Regions from separate parts of the Enterobacter sp. TMH.L2 genome, predicted to be linked through region 4. Evidence: riboswitches for the same ligand, from Rfam matches in the RefSeq annotation. Region 4 holds a riboswitch; each other region holds the start of a gene.
What was found. A riboswitch is a leader RNA that binds a small molecule or an ion and turns the genes downstream of it on or off. The one in region 4 is predicted to bind thiamine pyrophosphate.
Positions count from the first base shown of each region.

Region 1 (4,283 bases), 2.2 Mb from region 4:
GATTTCGCAGGGGTCACTCAGATGCCAGCCGGTAATCAGGCAGTTGTCACCGGGCGCTCTTTTATCCCCTTCAAGGCAAAACGAGGTGTAGGCGATAATGATGCCGTCGAGAATTTCGCGCAGGGTCATGATGGCCGGTACGTTAGCCGAGACTTTACTGCGCAGCGGGCGCAACACTTCCGTCACCAGTTCCGCGCGCGGATATTCCCGGCCTGCATCGTAGAGAAGCTGGCGAAGAGATTCGATTTTCCCCTCATTCAGCCGCTGCAACATACTCTCCTGCAGGCCAAGCCAGTTGTTCGCCCGGCGCATTTCAGGCCGGGCCAGCAGCGGCTTAACCTGGCTGACCGGCACCCCTTTTTTCACCCAGTCGAGAATGTTAAGCGCCTGCTGGATATCTTCGTCGCTGTACTGCCGATGACCGCCATCGGTTCGCATCGGCTTGAGCAGGCCGTAACGACGCTGCCAGGCACGGAGCGTGGTGGCGTTTATCCCGCAGAGCCGGGCAAATTCGCCGATGGAGTAAGACATGAAGAGCACCTGATAACCATCAATACTCACAATATACTACGAATTATACCGGGCTGAATGAAGCGCGAAGCGTTTGCACTTTATTTTCAATGCCCAACGGAAAAACATTTGCCCCTTTACCGGCTTTGTCCCCGCCAGGAGAAACCCTGCCTGGCAAATGTCTGGCGGGGCGCCGCCCGACTAAACGGCTGATTAACTTAAATCGTGCAGTCCTTTATCCAGCGCGGCACTCAGCATCATTTCTTCGAAGTTCACCGCCAGCCCGCCACGCTGCGGGGTGCAGCACATCACGCCTACCCTGCATGCGTCGAATCCGGGGAAATGCGCCAGTCTCAGCAGCGGCCAGCTTTTGCCGTCAACGGAATACTGCAGCCGCAGGCTGTCCCCTTTTCGGGTCAGGCGCATCCAGAACAGATTTGCTTGACCGGGAAAGACGCCGGTTGCCCAGTCGGAATGGCCCTGCGTCAGCACGCTGCCAATGGCAGGCGCGTCGTCGTTAAACTCGATGCCCGCTTTTAGCCAGTGGGATTCATCCCCCATCAACATGATGCCGGCCTGGTCGTAGAGTGCGCTAAATTCAGCTTTGACCTTCACCTGGAAAGTAAAATCCCCCCGCACGTTGCAGCCATAAAAATGGCCGGAGAAACGCTCAAACCCGTACCATGTTTTGCGCCAGAAGTCGGTTTGTTCATCGGTGACAACCGTCAGCCCGCCGTCGCCTTCTTGCCAGACTTTTGGCTCATTAATCCAGTAAAAATCCTCGCTCATAGCATGACCTTTTCCCTGTTTTATTTAGCGCCAGCCCAACTCTGGTGCAACGTGCTTCAGAATAGATTCGATGACGTGCGCGTTATAATCCACGCCCAGCTGGTTTGGCACGGTTAACAGCAGCGTGTCGGCTTCAGCAATCGCTTCATCCTGCGCCAGTTGCTTAATGAGCAGTTCCGGTTCAGCGGCATAGCTGCGGCCGAAAATGGCCCGGGTTTGTGGCTCGATGTAGCCAACCTGATCGCCTTCTTTGCCGCTGCCGCCGAAGTAGTTGCGGTCGCGCTGGTCCATTAACGCGAAGATGCTGCGGCTGACGGAAACGCGCGGCTCACGCGTATGGCCCGCCTCTTTCCACGCGGCCCGATAAGCACGGATTTGCTTCGCCTGCTGGATATGAAACGGCTCGCCGGATTCATCGGTTTTCAGCGTGGAGCTTTGCAGGTTCATCCCTAACTTCGCGGCCCACTCCGAGGTCGCGTTGGAGCTGGCTCCCCACCAGATTCGCTCCCGTAGCCCGGCAGAAAACGGCTCCAGACGCAGCAACCCCGGCGGATTAGGAAACATCGGCTGCGGGTTAGGTTCGGCAAAACCGTCCCCTTTCAGCGCCTCGAGGAACACTTCGGTATGACGGCGCGCCATATCGGCTTCGGTCTCTCCTTCGCCCGGCACATAGCCAAAATAGCGCCAGCCGTCGATCACCTGCTCCGGCGAGCCACGGCTGATTCCAAGCTGCAGGCGGCCCCCGGCAATCAAGTCCGCGGCGCCCGCATCCTCCACCATGTAAAGCGGGTTTTCATAGCGCATATCGATCACGCCGGTGCCGATTTCAATACGTTTAGTTTTTGCCCCAATGGCCGCCAGCAGCGGGAAAGGCGAGCTTAGCTGACGAGCAAAATGGTGCACGCGGAAGTAAGCGCCGTCCGCGCCAAGCTCTTCTGCAGCAACGGCAAGATCGATGGACTGCAGCAGCGTATCCGCCGCAGAGCGCGTGCCGGACTGGGCGGCAGGCGACCAGTGGCCAAAAGAGAGAAAGCCAATCTTTTTCATCGGATATCATCCTTAGACTCGTAGGTAACCGGCCTACAGTGACAAAATTCCCGCCCCGTGTGCCAGCAAAATATTGCGATACCGCACTAAACGGATCGTCGCTTTCAGCAAGATCAGACACAGCGCCCGGCGATTGTAATCAAAAAGTAAATGTCGTATAACAGGCACCTCCGAGGGGTGTCCTGTATGGGCTGAGATGGCGTAAGCCGAACCCTTTGAACCTGATCTGGGTCATGCCAGCGAAGGGACGGTCGGCAATCACAGCTCTGTTATTGTCTGTTCATACCTCTGCGCGCCCGGATCTCCACTTACCCAGGAGGTCCCATGTACACCCCACTTTTCGAAAACGGTCTTTACGGACGACTGCGCGAGCAGGCCGGCCAGCACTGGCAGGATTACGTCGATCACCCTTTTCTGCAGCAGCTTGCTGTCGGCACGCTGCCTGAAGCCGCATTTAAGCGCTATCTGACCCAGGATTATCTTTTCCTGATTCATTTTGCCCGCGCCTACGCCCTGCTGGTCAGCAAGCTTCGCACGCTGCCGGAAATGCGCACCGCGACCGCATCGCTGAATGCCATTGTCTCCGAGCTGCCGCTCCATGTGGCTTACTGTCGAAGCTGGGGCCTGGACGAAGCGCAAATAGTGGCCGAGGCGGAAGCGCCAGAAACCATGAATTACACCCGTTACGTGCTGGATATTGGCCATTCAGGCGACGCGCTCGATCTGCTGGCTGCGCTGCTGCCCTGCGTGGCCGGATATGCAGAAATCGGCCTTGGCCTGCTGCATAGCTCCGACACGGTGATGGCAGGCAATCCCTACGCGAACTGGATCCGTAACTATGGCGATGAAGGCTACCTCACCGGCGTGCGGGCCGCTGTGCAGTTGCTCGAAAACGTAGGCCACCAGCGTGGCGCGGAAAGCCGTTTCTCAGAGCTATCACAGATTTTTACCACCGCGACGCAGCTTGAATCCGCGTTCTGGCAGATGGGGCTGAATGCCTCATGACCGACAGCGCGACTTCGCCGGGCATTCAGGTGCGCGATCTCAGCCTGCGCTTTGGCCAGCAGACCATTTTTGAGCGGCTGAATTTTGATATTCCCGGCAGCAGCTTCGTTGCCCTGCTGGGCGCGAGCGGGGCCGGTAAAACCAGCCTGCTAAAGATTATCGCCGGGCTGGCGCAGGCCAGTGGCGGAAGCGTGACCTGCAGCGACGGTCTGCCGGTTGCCGGGCGTATCGCCTGGATGGGGCAGAAAGATTTGCTCTACCCGTGGCTCAGCATTGAGCAGAACGTGGCCCTCGGAGCTCGCCTGCGTGGTGAGGCGGTCGACAGACAATGGACGGAACATTTGATTGAGCAGGTCGGGCTGGCTGGCTATGCCAAAGCCCTGCCAGCTTCGCTATCGGGCGGGATGAGGCAACGTGCCGCCATCGCCAGAACGCTTTACGAAAAGCGCCCGATAGTGCTGATGGATGAGCCGTTTTCGGCGCTGGATGCCATCACCCGCACGGCCATTCAGGACCTGGCGGCCAGGCTGCTGGCAAAAAATACCGTGCTGCTGATCACTCACGATCCGATGGAAGCCTGTCGGCTCAGCCACCGCCTGCTGGTGCTCTCCCGCTGGCCTGAGGGCATCGACGATACGCATGTTATTGCCGGGCAGCCGCCCCGCGCGCCGGACGATGTAGATCTACTCCAAAGCCAGGCCGGGCTGCTGCAACAGTTGATCAGGGCCGCCGAATGAAGCTGACTTCAGACACCCCTGCTACACGCCTGCGCCGCGGGCTGACCGTCTTTGCCGGGCTGCTGCTACTTTGGTATCTGCTTACCCTCGGCAATATTCCCGCCTTTCTTTTGCCCTCTCCCGCTTCGGTGGCACTGGCGTTATGGGATGGCCGCGATTATCTCGCCTGGCACACGCTGGTCACCGCTTCAGAGA
Region 1 covers NZ_CP193791.1:1,712,077-1,716,359, reverse strand. Annotated here, with positions in the region: gene ACREYP_RS08175 (MerR family transcriptional regulator) at 1-531, opposite strand, end outside; gene ACREYP_RS08170 (DUF1349 domain-containing protein) at 724-1,299, opposite strand; gene ACREYP_RS08165 (LLM class flavin-dependent oxidoreductase) at 1,324-2,346, opposite strand; TPP riboswitch at 2,510-2,611, shown strand; gene tenA (thiaminase II) at 2,671-3,351, shown strand; gene ACREYP_RS08155 (ABC transporter ATP-binding protein) at 3,348-4,088, shown strand; gene ACREYP_RS08150 (ABC transporter permease) at 4,085-4,283, shown strand, end outside.
Region 1: linked by a shared signal. The riboswitch ahead of tenA (thiaminase II) and the one ahead of thiB (thiamine ABC transporter substrate binding subunit) in region 4 are both predicted to bind thiamine pyrophosphate.

Region 2 (4,283 bases), 2.3 Mb from region 4:
CGCGCCAAAACTCGCGCAGCTCGAGCAAACCTTACTCCTCGCAGACGAAAACGTATAAGTCGCTGCGGCAATGGCTGATGCTGTACTCGATGGGCCGGTTGTGCGGGTCGAACGCCACCTGTTTGATGACCAAAACCGGCACCGGCGTTTCCAGTTTGATGTGTGACTGGAATTCGCTGTCCGGCATTCTGGCGCTGACCCGGCTGCGGGTGCGCTGAGGAATAATGTTCTGGCTGCGGAAGTAGTCGTACAGCGAAACGCCAATCTCATCCGGGTCGGCAATCAGCCCGGTCGGCACGTAAGACTCTTCGATAGACACCGCATCTTCATCCACGTAGCGAATGCGCTTGAGCAGGAAAACCTCGCTTTCCGCCGGGATCGCGAGCTGTTCAGCCACGTCTGCCGGGCATTTCACCACGCGTTTGTTCACCCACAGCGTATTTGGCTTTTTACCCCGAAGCACAACCTGCTGCGAAAAGCCCCTGGCCTCTTTCAGCGAATACTCAAACGTCGCATTAATTTGCGTCCCGTAGCCGCGCGAACGCGTCACCACGCCGTCATCTTCCAGCGCCTGCATCGCCTTGCGCACGGTAATGCGTGACACACCCGTGAGCTGGCTGAGATCGCGCTCCCCCGGCAGGATATTGCCCTGCGGCAACAGGCCCGCGCGCACGGCGTTTTTCACCGTTTCGGCAAACCTGAGGTACAGAGGAGCGTTATCCGGAGCGGAAAAGCGCTGTTTGAGCTGTTCAACTAACTGGTGATGAGCCTGTTCCATGGTACGCAATTGTCCGGCAGGGAAGATGAAGCCAGTATAGTACCACTGGTATTACGCTGGCTAAAAACTTCTCTCTTAACCGACAGTTACCACCATTCGTGAAAATGATGTACCGGGCCGATACCGTGCCCGACCTCCAGCGAATCCGCCTGAGCCAGCGCCTTCGACAACCAGATTTTTGCGGCAGCCACGGTTTGCGCCCAGTCGTCATGGCGGGGGCGGAGCGCAGCCAGCGCGGCAGATAAAGTGCAGCCGGTGCCGTGGGTGTTTTTTGTTTGCACGCGCGGCGCGGTAAAGCGCTGGACATCGTGGCGAGTAAATAGCCAGTCCGGGCTTTCTGCGTCGTCGAGGTGCCCGCCTTTCATCAGCACAGCCTCGCAGCCCATTGCCAGCAGCGCTTCACCCTGTTCGCGCATCTCTTTTTCACTGCGCGCGTGGGGCGCATCCAGCAGCGCTGCCGCTTCAGGGAGATTGGGCGTGATCAGCGCGACATGCGGCAATAGCTTCCGACGTAAGCTTTCCACCGCCGACGGGGCCAGCAGCGGATCGCCGCTTTTCGCCAGCATCACCGTGTCCAGCACCACGTTTGGTACCTTATAGAACGCCAGTCGCTCTGCGACGGCTTCAACGATATCGGCCTCTGCCAGCATGCCAATTTTTGTGGTGTCGATGCGCACATCGCTCAATACCGAATCCAGCTGCGCCGCCACAAACTCAGGCTCAATACGATAAACGGACTGCACGCCACGGGTATTCTGCGCCACCAGCGCAGTGATCACGCTTGTGCCGTAAGCGCCGAGCGCGGAGAAAGTTTTCAGATCGGCCTGGATCCCCGCGCCACCGCTTGGATCGGTTCCGGCAATAGTTAATGCGTTGATGCGTTTCATGCCAGCCCCTCCGCGTTAAGCAGATAAAGGGCGTCGAGGAAGGCTGGGGTAAAACTGCCCGGCCCACGGCTGGCGGCGATGGCCTGCTCGCCGGCAAGCGACATAAAGCGGCAGGCGCTGGCGACGTTGTCCAGCCTGTCTCCCGGTAAAGCACAGCACGCAGCAACCACGGCGGAAAGCGCGCAGCCGGTGCCGACCACACGCGTCATGAGTTCTCCCCCGCCGGTCACGGCAAACGTTCGTTCGCCATCGGTGACGTAATCAGTTTCTCCGGTTACGGCAACCACTGCACCGGTTTCGCGCGCCAGTTTTTGCGCCGCCGGGATCGCCGAAAGTGCATCATCGGTGCTGTCTACGCCACGGCCTCCGGCCTGCTCCCCTGCCAACGCCATGATTTCAGACGCATTACCGCGAATGGCGGCTGGTTTCAGTTGAATAATTTCGCGAGCGAAGCGCGTGCGGAAAGCCAAACCACCCACGGCGACCGGGTCTAGTGCCCACGGCGTTTCGGCGCTATTGGCGGCGTGAATAGCAGCCAGCATCGCCGTCGCGCGTTCTGAAGTCAGGGTGCCGATGTTGATCAGCAGCGCGCTGGCAAGCCCGCTAAATTGTGCCGCTTCTTCGGCTTCAATCACCATCGCCGGGGCAGCCCCAAGCGCCAGCAGCACGTTAGCGGTAAAGGTTTGCACTACGTCATTGGTCATGCAGTGAACCAGCGGCGAATACTGACGGAGGTGGTGTAAAACAGAGGCGGCGGTTGCGCCGGGTAGCAGGTCAGGTTGCATAACGGTAAGGCTCCTGTCCGGCGTGAAAGAAGGGACGCCGGACAGGCATCTGACTTCCCTACGCTGGCATTATCCAGATCAGGTGGTACGGGTATTTCTCAGCCTTCACAAAGAAGGGCACCCCGAGTCATTTAAATCAAAATCAAAAGCTTGCGATTAACGTCCCGTTAATCCCTGTTCTGGATCATGCCAGCGGAAAGCCAAAGCCGCAACCCCCTCAAAAACGGCATGTGCGCGGTATCGCGACTCTCGCTGTATCCCACAGCCAAACGACAAAAAAACCGGATTGCTCCAGCCTCGTTCAGTTGTCGTTTTCGTTGTTGTTTTTAAATCCATAGATCTGAATGTGAAGAAGAAAACCGTTTAGCCTCAGAAATTACAAGAATAATCTTAAAAATAAATTATCAAATCAATTATATGCATTGACCGTTTTTATAGATAATTATTTAGTTATTGATTTCTATTATTGATTTCTATTATTGATTTCTATTATTGATTTCTATTATTGATTTCTATTATTGATTTCTATTATTGATTTCTATTATTGATCAATAATTTTTAAAATTTCATTATCAATCAACTGGAATATAACATGCACTCCGAATTCATCGCTGAACCCATAATGAACCTTGTCGAGATTACCCGAAATGACGGGCAAACCGGGCAGTGTCCGATCGTCGATATTAGGTTCAAGAAAATTAATATCGTCAGCACCAAGATGGAAAAAGTACCTCCAGCTCTGGGCCGTGCCAATGCGCAGATCGGCAACGCAGCCAAAACGCGAGCAGGATCCTGAAGCCCGCATCGTCGGCGTGCTGGCTGCGTTACTGAAACAGTCCTGAGGCGACTGTTTAACCCTCTGCTATATCGTGCTTTTTCATTTTCAAAATCAATAAACCGCACAAATTCATTCACCATCTAAATAATTGCACAGATTTTCGCCAGTGCTATTATATCTTTATTAATATTTTTAAGGGAAAGGAACACCCCACATGGCTAATGTTGTATTTCCAAAAACTGTATTTACTACACTTAAACCTTTTAATGATTATAGTGCTAATGATATGCGTTACGGCGATATGTCAGAAGGCAGATTAAAAAGAGAGTTTGGGTTAACAAACGTATCAAATGTCGTAGACCCCTACACATTAACCAGGCTTACCGCGTTCGATAACCCCCAATCAAGATTTGCAGGCGTATACGGTGGAAAGCATAACTCCGGGACTGTAAGCATTCAAGAATGTGCAAAACTACTTTTTGAAGAAATGCTAAAAACATCTCTTCCGTATTCTTGTATAGGTCCGTACAAATATTTGATTAATCAAATGCTAAGGCATTTTTACCGTTCATCTGGAACGCCGTTTAATGATGAGCACTTAAATGCTGCATATAGCCATAAATTGCACTCTAATTATTCTACAAAAAACACAGTAACTTACATGCGAAAATCTATTGGGTTACTTGTTGATTATCAAAATAAAGGATTCCCTCAAGATAGGTTGAAAGACCTTGAAGCTGCAATTGAAATATCTATTCTTCCTAAGTTCAACTCACCTATACATGATAAGATCAACGGAATGGGGATCACCGTTCATGATGTTTACGCAACAAAAATAGATATAATAAGTTTTGATGTGAACGATTCCGGTTGGAAATCAAGAGTTAAATTTACAGGGCAAGACCATTTTGGGCTAGATGTTGATGACATAAGAAAGAAAAAATTCAACCAATTCCAGTTTTTTAAAATATGGTTTGTATTACAGCGATTTAGTCGATTTGGCTTTAAACCATTTTTAACAAATATGGAAGCAGTGATCGACATAGAAGGAAAAC
Region 2 covers NZ_CP193791.1:1,570,803-1,575,085, reverse strand. Annotated here, with positions in the region: gene ACREYP_RS07520 (PfkB family carbohydrate kinase) at 1-58, shown strand, start outside; gene ACREYP_RS07515 (GntR family transcriptional regulator) at 32-778, opposite strand; gene thiD (bifunctional hydroxymethylpyrimidine kinase/phosphomethylpyrimidine kinase) at 865-1,665, opposite strand; gene thiM (hydroxyethylthiazole kinase) at 1,662-2,450, opposite strand; TPP riboswitch at 2,489-2,585, opposite strand; gene ACREYP_RS07500 (DUF3289 family protein) at 3,443-4,283, shown strand, end outside.
Region 2: linked by a shared signal. The riboswitch ahead of thiM (hydroxyethylthiazole kinase) and the one ahead of thiB (thiamine ABC transporter substrate binding subunit) in region 4 are both predicted to bind thiamine pyrophosphate.

Region 3 (4,283 bases), 480 kb from region 4:
CAATTAAGCGGCGCGCCACGGTGCCCGGCGGCGGTAACAGCGGCAGTTGGTCATAGCGATACCAGCCCGCATCCAGCAGCTCCTTCGGGTCAATCTTGATTTCACCGCTGTGATAATCCGCCATAAATGCGGTCATCAGCGACTGCGGGAACGGCCAGGGCTGGGAAGTCACGTAGCGCAGGTTTTTCACCTGAATACTGCTCTCTTCCATAACTTCGCGAGCCACCGCCTGCTCCAGCGTTTCACCCACTTCGACAAACCCGGCCAGCACGGTGTAGACGCCGTTGCGGTGGCGCGTGTGCTGAGCCAGCAGGATATGATCATCCTTACGAATAGCGACAATAATGCAGGGGGCAATTTGCGGGTAATAGCGTTCCCGGCAGTGCCCGCAGAGCATTGCCCATTCGCTTTTGCTGAAGTGCATTTCATGGCCGCAGTAACCGCAATACTTATGCGAGCGATAAAACTCGGCCAGTTGAACGCCTCGCCCGGCCAGCTGGAACAGGCCCACATCGCGATCCAGGAGCTGACGCAGCGAGCCCATATCCGAGCGGCGGTTTTCACGAATCAGCCAGACGGGCTCACCTTCCCACTCACCGATATCCAGGGCGCGGCTGCCTACGAGTTGAAATTCTTCCGCGCTGCCGTGAGGTAAGTCACCCTGAGGCAACCATATTTTTTGCTCATGGCTGACTATCCACCAACCATGATCTAAGTTTTGAATAACACGTTCCATAACCTGGTGCACATCCCCGTGTTCACTGATATAAACAATTAGTTTTTACTTTTTTGGGTTAGTTTGCGTTCAATCTTTTAACTCACGGAGTCTCAATCATGCTGAACCAGTTAGCCAATCTGACTGAGCGCGTTGGTGGTAGTAATGAGTTAGTTGACCATTGGCTGCAGGCCCGTAAGCACCTGTTGGTCGCCTATTACAACATGGTCGGGATCAAGCCTAACAAGGAATCGCACACCGCGCTCGACGAAAAAGCGTTAGACAATTTTTGCCACGGCCTGGTGGATTACCTCTCTTCCGGGCATTTCAGTATCTACGAGCGAATTATCAGCAACCTGGAAGGCAGCAGCCCGCTGCTAAGCGCAGCCCAGCTCTACCCTCAGTTGGAAGCCAACACCCAGCAAATCATGGATCTCTACGATTCCCATCTGGAAAACGCCATCGACCGCGACAGCTGGGTCGAATTCCAGCAGGCGCTGTCAGAGATTGGCGAGTGCCTGGAGTCCCGCTTCACCCTTGAAGATAAACTAGTCCTCCTGGCTATTGATAACAACCTCGACGGCAGCGCCAGCGATCCTGCCGGGCTGGCAAGTCCAGCTTGAGTTGTTAGCTATTAACGAGTAATTTACAACTTTCCCACCGCAAGGTGGGATCATTCTTGTCGGAGTGCCGAGTGCGTTATGCACCGGCTGAGACCGTTAATTCGGGATCCGCGGAACCTGATCAGGTTAGAACCTGCGAAGGGAACAAGAGTAATTCTGTCTTTGGGTACACCCGTTTTCAGGCGGCCCATATCCATTACTCCTTCCGTTGTCCTGACAAGCCATATCCTGACTAAACCTGGAATGAGCTATGTCTGCATCTGAAAAAAAACCTGGCCGCCGTGAACAGCGCGCCGCCGCCCAACACTTCATCAACACGCTTGAAGGCACCGCCTTCCCCAACTCCCGACGCATCTATCTGATCGGGTCACGTGAAGATATCCGCATCCCGATGCGCGAAATCCAACTCAGCCCAACGCTCACCGGCGGGAGCAAAGATGCCCCGCAATATCAGCCGAACGAGGCGGTTCCTGTCTACGATACCTCTGGCCCCTATGGCGATCCCGACATCGCCATAAACGTGTTAAACGGGCTAAATCCCCTACGCAGCGCCTGGATCGACGACCGCGGCGACAGCGAAACGCTGGGTGACCGCAGCTCCGCTTACACAAAAGCGCGTCTTGCCGACGACGGCCTGGACGAGTTGCGCTTTGAAACTCAGTCCAAACCTCGCCGGGCAATAGCCGGGCAATGCGTCACCCAGTTGCATTACGCCCGCAAAGGCCTTGTCACCCCGGAGATGGAATTCATCGCCATTCGCGAAAATATGGGGCGCGAGCGTATTCGCGATGCCGTCCTGCGCCACCAGCATCCCGGCGAAGGGTTTGGGGCCCGCCTGCCGGAAAACATCACGCCGGAGTTTGTCCGCGATGAAGTCGCCGCCGGGCGAGCGATTATTCCCGCCAATATCAACCACCCGGAATCAGAGCCGATGATTATCGGCCGCAATTTCCTGGTGAAGGTCAATGCCAATATCGGCAACTCGGCGGTCACGTCTTCTATTGAAGAGGAGGTGGAGAAGCTGGTGTGGGCCACTCGCTGGGGGGCAGACACGGTGATGGACCTCTCCACCGGCCGCTACATTCATGAAACGCGGGAATGGATCCTGCGCAACAGCCCGGTGCCCATCGGCACGGTGCCCATCTACCAGGCGCTGGAGAAGGCGAACGGTATCGCCGAAGACCTGAGCTGGGAGATGTTCCGCGACACGCTGCTGGAGCAGGCAGAGCAAGGTGTGGATTACTTCACCATTCACGCGGGCGTGCTGCTTCGCTATGTCCCGATGACCGCGCAGCGCCTGACCGGGATCGTATCGCGCGGCGGATCGATTATGGCGAAGTGGTGCCTGTCCCATCATCAGGAAAACTTCCTGTATCAGCACTTCCGTGAAATCTGCGAAATTTGCGCCGCCTATGACGTTTCCCTTTCCCTGGGCGATGGCTTACGCCCGGGCTCCATTCAGGATGCCAACGACGAAGCGCAGTTTGCCGAACTGCATACGCTGGGCGAGCTGACCAAAATTGCCTGGGATTACGACGTCCAGGTGATGATTGAAGGCCCGGGGCATGTGCCGATGCAGATGATTCGCCGCAACATGACCGAAGAACTGGAGCATTGTCACGAAGCGCCTTTCTATACCCTTGGCCCGCTCACAACCGACATCGCACCAGGCTATGACCACTTCACCTCCGGCATTGGCGCCGCCATGATCGGCTGGTTTGGCTGCGCGATGCTTTGCTACGTCACCCCGAAGGAGCACCTCGGCCTGCCGAACAAAGAGGATGTTAAGCAGGGACTAATTACCTACAAAATTGCCGCTCACGCTGCGGACCTGGCCAAAGGGCATCCCGGCGCACAAATACGCGACAACGCGATGTCCAAAGCACGCTTTGAATTCCGCTGGGAAGACCAATTCAACCTGGCGCTCGACCCCTTCACCGCCCGCGCTTACCACGATGAAACGTTGCCGCAGGAATCCGGCAAAGTCGCGCATTTCTGTTCCATGTGCGGCCCTAAGTTTTGCTCCATGAAAATCACCCAGGAAGTGCGCGATTACGCCGCAAAACAGGCGAGAGATGCTGGCATGGAAGATATGTCCCAGCACTTTCGCGCCCGGGGCGGCGAAATTTATCTCAGACAAGAGGAAGCATAATGTCCAGACTCACTTTCCCTGCCACCTCACGCCGACTGGGCCTTTATCCGGTCGTCGACAGCGTGGAATGGATCGAACGTCTCCTCGGGGCTGGCGTCAAGACTATCCAGCTCCGCATTAAAGACAAACGCGATGCAGACGTTGAAGCCGACGTCATCGCAGCCATTGCGCTGGGCGAACGCTACAACGCTCGCCTGTTCATTAACGATTACTGGCGACTGGCCATCCAACACGGTGCCTACGGCGTACACCTCGGCCAGGAAGATATGGATGTCGCCAACCTGGCGGCGATAAGCGAAGCCGGACTGCGTCTGGGGCTTTCAACCCACGACAACATGGAAATGGATCGCGCCTTAAGCGCAAACCCGTCCTACATCGCGCTGGGCCATGTCTTCCCTACCCAAACCAAGCAGATGCCCTCTTCCCCTCAAGGGCTGAATAAGCTGGCAGAACATATTCAGACGCTGGGTGATTACTCCACCGTCGCCATCGGCGGAATAACCATCGATCGCGTACCTGCCGTCTTAGCCACCGGCGTGGGCAGCGTCGCCGTCGTCAGCGCCATTACACAGGCTCCCGACTGGCGCATCGCCACGGCGAAGCTACTCGACCTGGCGGGAACTGGCGATGAATGACGCGGATTTTATGCGCTATAGCCGCCAGCTACTGCTGGAAGACGTGGCGATTGAAGGGCAGGAAAAATTGCTGTCCAGCACGGCGCTGGTCGTCGGTCTGGGCGGCTTAGGTTCACCTGCCGCGCTGTATCTCGCCGCCGCTGGCGTAGGCAAGCTTA
Region 3 covers NZ_CP193791.1:4,403,885-4,408,167, forward strand. Annotated here, with positions in the region: gene nudC (NAD(+) diphosphatase) at 1-736, opposite strand, end outside; gene ACREYP_RS21085 (Rsd/AlgQ family anti-sigma factor) at 835-1,338, shown strand; TPP riboswitch at 1,389-1,499, shown strand; gene thiC (phosphomethylpyrimidine synthase ThiC) at 1,589-3,490, shown strand; gene thiE (thiamine phosphate synthase) at 3,490-4,125, shown strand; gene ACREYP_RS21100 (HesA/MoeB/ThiF family protein) at 4,118-4,283, shown strand, end outside.
Region 3: linked by a shared signal. The riboswitch ahead of thiC (phosphomethylpyrimidine synthase ThiC) and the one ahead of thiB (thiamine ABC transporter substrate binding subunit) in region 4 are both predicted to bind thiamine pyrophosphate.

Region 4 (4,283 bases):
CCTGCAACAACAATTCATCCGCCTGTGGCAATGCTGCGAAGGCAAACCTCAGGAAACCACGCTGAATGATTTAGCAGATTTGCTGAGCTGTTCCCGCCGCCATATGCGTACGCTGCTTAATGCGATGCAGGAAAAGGGCTGGCTAAGCTGGCAGGCGGAAGCCGGACGAGGCAAGCGCTCGCAGCTCACTTTCCTCTATACCGGGCTGGCGCTTCAGCAGCAGCGGGCGGAAGATCTGCTGGAGCAGGATCGCATCGATCAGCTGGTTCAAATCGTCGGCGACAAAGCCGCTGTCCGCCAGATGCTGATTTCTCATCTTGGCCGCAGCTTTCGCCAGGGTCGACACATTCTGCGTGTCCTTTACTATCGCCCGCTGCTAAATCTGCTGCCCGGCTCGGCGCTTAGGCGCTCCGAAACCCACATCGCCCGCCAGATTTTTAGCGGCCTGACGCGAATAAATGAGGAAAATGGGGAACTCGAAGCGGACATTGCTCACCACTGGCAGCAAATTTCCCCTTTACGCTGGCGCTTCTTCCTGCGCCCAGGCATCCATTTCCATCACGGTCGCGAGCTGGACATGCTCGATATCATCTCTTCCCTGCAGCGCATCAACGCCCTGCCGCTTTTTACCCATATCACGCAAATCACCTCGCCGACTATCTGGACACTGGATATCCACCTTAGTCAGCCGGATGACTGGCTGCCGTGGCTGTTGGGCAGCGTGAACGCCATGATCCTGCCGCGCGAATGGACAACGATGACAAATTTCGCCAGCCAGCCCATCGGCACGGGCCCCTATTCCGTGGCTCGGAACAACCGCAACCAGCTGAAGATCCACGCCTTTGATGATTACTTTGGCTTCCGGGCACTCATTGACGAGGTCAACTTTTGGGTACTACCGGAAGTTGGCGAGGAGTCCAGCTGCGGCGTGCAGCTCCAGGGCATGCCGGACAGCGAAAAAGCCGTGGAAAGCCGCCCGGAAGAAGGTTGCTACTATCTGCTGTTCGACAGCCGATCCAGCCTTGGCGTTGACGAAAGCGTGCGCCAGTGGATTGGGCATATTCTCTCCCCGGTTAACCTTATCTACCGCGCTACAGAGCAGTATCAGCAGTACTGGTTCCCGGCTTATGGTTTGCTCCCCCGCTGGCACCATTCGAGGCCCGGGCCGTTGCTCCCTAAACCTGCCGGCCTGGAGAGCATAACGCTCACCTACTACCGCGACCACGTAGAGCACCGGGTGATCAGTAGCATCATGACCGAATTACTGGCAGAGCAGGGCGTGAAGCTGGTTGTGCAGGAGATAGACTATGCTGAGTGGCATCAGGGCGAGGCCGAAAGCGACATCTGGCTGAACAGCGTGAACTTCACCATGCCGCTGGAATACTCTCTGTTTGCCCAGCTTTACGAAGTCCCGCTGATTCAAAAATGCATCCCTGGCGACTGGCAGGGCGATGCCCGTCGCTGGCACAGCAAAACGCTGGCCCTGCCTGAGTGGTGCAAGCAAATGCTGGAGCGCAATGACGTTATCCCATTGATTCACCACTGGTTGCGCATTGAAGGCCAGCGCAGTATGCGTGGGGTGAGGATGAACACGCTAGGCTGGTTTGATTTCAAATCAGCCTGGTTTGCCCCACCGGGCCCATAACGCTTTCGTAACATGACTTCCGTAACCCAAAGGAAATCAGTAGAATCCTCCCTGCTCAACGGGGTGCCAGGACAGTTTGTCCGCGCTGAGATAATACCCGTCGAACCTGATCCGGATAACGCCGGCGAAGGGATTTGAGACACTCAACTCAATTCCTTTGCCCCCTTTTACTGAGGTGCAAAGTGTTCAAAAAATTTCTGCCGCTGCTGGCGCTGGCCGCCATGCCCGTTTTCGCTAAACCTGTATTAACCGTTTACACCTACGACTCGTTCGCCGCCGACTGGGGCCCTGGCCCGGCGGTGAAAAAAGCCTTTGAGGCCGACTGTAACTGCGAGCTGAAATTTGTGGCACTGGAAGACGGCGTTTCTCTGCTGAACCGCGTGCGCATGGAAGGCAAGAACAGCAAAGCGGATGTCGTGCTGGGGCTGGACAACAACCTGGTAGAGGCCGCCACGCAAACCAAACTGTTTGCGCCTTCTAATATTGAAAGCGGCGTCCTTCAGGTGCCAGGCGGCTGGAAGAACAGCACCTTCGTGCCTTACGATTACGGCTACTTTGCTTTTGTATACGACAAGAACAAGCTAAAAACCCCGCCAAAAAGCCTGAAAGAGCTGGTTGAAAGCGATCAAAAATGGAAGGTCATTTACGAAGATCCGCGCACCAGCACTCCAGGGCTTGGCCTGCTGCTGTGGATGCAAAAAGTGTACGGCGACAAAGCCCCGGAAGCCTGGCAAAAGCTGGCGAAAAAAACCGTCACCGTCACCAAAGGCTGGAGCGAAGCTTACGGCTTGTTCCTGAAAGGGGAAGCCGACCTGGTACTGAGCTACACCACCTCCCCGGCCTACCACATCATCGAAGAGAAGAAAGACAACTACGCCGCCGCGGACTTTAGCGAAGGACATTACCTGCAGGTTGAAATTGCAGGCCGGCTGGCGAACAGCAAGCAGCCTGAACTCGCCGAGAAATTTATCAAATTCATCACCACGTCAGGTTTCCAGAACACCATTGCTACCGGCAACTGGATGTATCCGGTGACCAACGTGGCATTACCTGCGGGCTTCGACAGCCTGGTGAAGCCGCAAACCACGCTGGAATTTCTCCCTCAGCAGGTGGCCACCCAGCGCGCAGAATGGATCAATGAATGGCAACGCGCCGTCAGCCGCTAATACCAGGCTGGCTGTATCCAGGGCTCTTTGCCGCAACGCTGGTCGTGGCGGTAGCCCTGGCGGCTTTTCTGGCGCTGTGGCTTAACGCTCCGCAGACGGATGTCTTTGCCATATTGCGGGACGACTATCTTTGGCACGTCCTGCGCTTTTCCTTCTGGCAGGCCTTTCTTTCCGCCGCACTTTCCGTTTTCCCGGCCATCTTTTTAGCCCGCGCGCTCTACCGCCGCCGCTTTCCTGGCCGACTGGCGCTGCTGAGGCTGTGCGCCATGACGCTGGTGCTACCTGTGCTGGTCGCCGTTTTTGGTATTCTTTCCGTTTATGGGCGAGAAGGCTGGCTGGCCACGCTCTGCGGCTGGCTGGACGTTGAATGGCACTTTTCCCCTTATGGCCTGCAGGGCATTCTGCTGGCGCACGTCTTCTTTAATATGCCGATGGCGACTCGTCTTCTGCTGCAGGCGCTGAACAATATCCCTTCGGAACAGCGTCAGCTGGCGGCACAGCTGGGGATGCAGGGCTGGCATTTCTTCCGTTTCGTCGAGTGGCCCTGGCTGCGCCGCCAGCTACTCCCGGTTGGCGCCCTGATTTTTATGCTTTGCTTCGCCAGCTTCGCCACCGTGCTTTCTCTGGGCGGCGGCCCGCAGGCAACCACCATCGAGCTGGCCATTTTTCAGGCATTAAGCTACGACTACGATCCCGCCAAAGCGGCATTGCTGGCTCTGCTGCAAATGGCGTGCTGCCTTGGCCTGGTGTTATTGAGTCAGAAGTTAAGCAAGGCGATTCCCGTCGGCGTCAGCCAGCTTCAGGGCTGGCGCGATCCACAGGATTCTCTGCGCCGAAAACTTAGTGATGGCCTGCTTATTGTGCTCGCCCTGCTGCTGCTTCTCCCACCGCTGCTAGCGGTGATGGTCGATGGGATTAACGGCAGCATGGGCAGCGTGCTGCGGCAGCCAGCGCTCTGGAACGCGCTCTGGACTTCACTGAGAATTGCCATTGCCGCCGGGCTTGTCAGCGTGACGCTGACGCTGATGCTGCTTTGGAGTTCGCGTGAACTTCGGCTGCGTAACCAACGCTTCGCCGGGCAGGCCATTGAACTTAGCGGTATGTTGATTCTGGCGATGCCGGGCATCGTCCTCGCCACCGGCTTCTTCTTGCTGCTAAACAATACCGTGGGCCTGCCGCAATCCGCCGACGGCATTGTTATTTTTACCAATGCGCTGATGGCGATTCCTTACGCTTTAAAGGTGCTCGAAAACCCCATGCGAGACGTGGCGGAACGCTACTCTCAGCTTTGCCAGTCGCTGGATATCAGCGGCTTTAATCGCCTGCGATTTATTGAGTTAAAAGCGCTGAAACGCCCAATAGCCCAGGCGCTGGCCTTTGCCTGCGTCCTGTCGATTGGCGATTTCGGCGTGGTGGCGCTGTTCGGTAATGAAGATTTCCGCACGCTGCCCTTCTGGCTGTATCAGCAGATC
Region 4 covers NZ_CP193791.1:3,919,832-3,924,114, forward strand. Annotated here, with positions in the region: gene sgrR (HTH-type transcriptional regulator SgrR) at 1-1,645, shown strand, start outside; TPP riboswitch at 1,695-1,796, shown strand; gene thiB (thiamine ABC transporter substrate binding subunit) at 1,828-2,811, shown strand; gene thiP (thiamine/thiamine pyrophosphate ABC transporter permease ThiP) at 2,787-4,283, shown strand, end outside.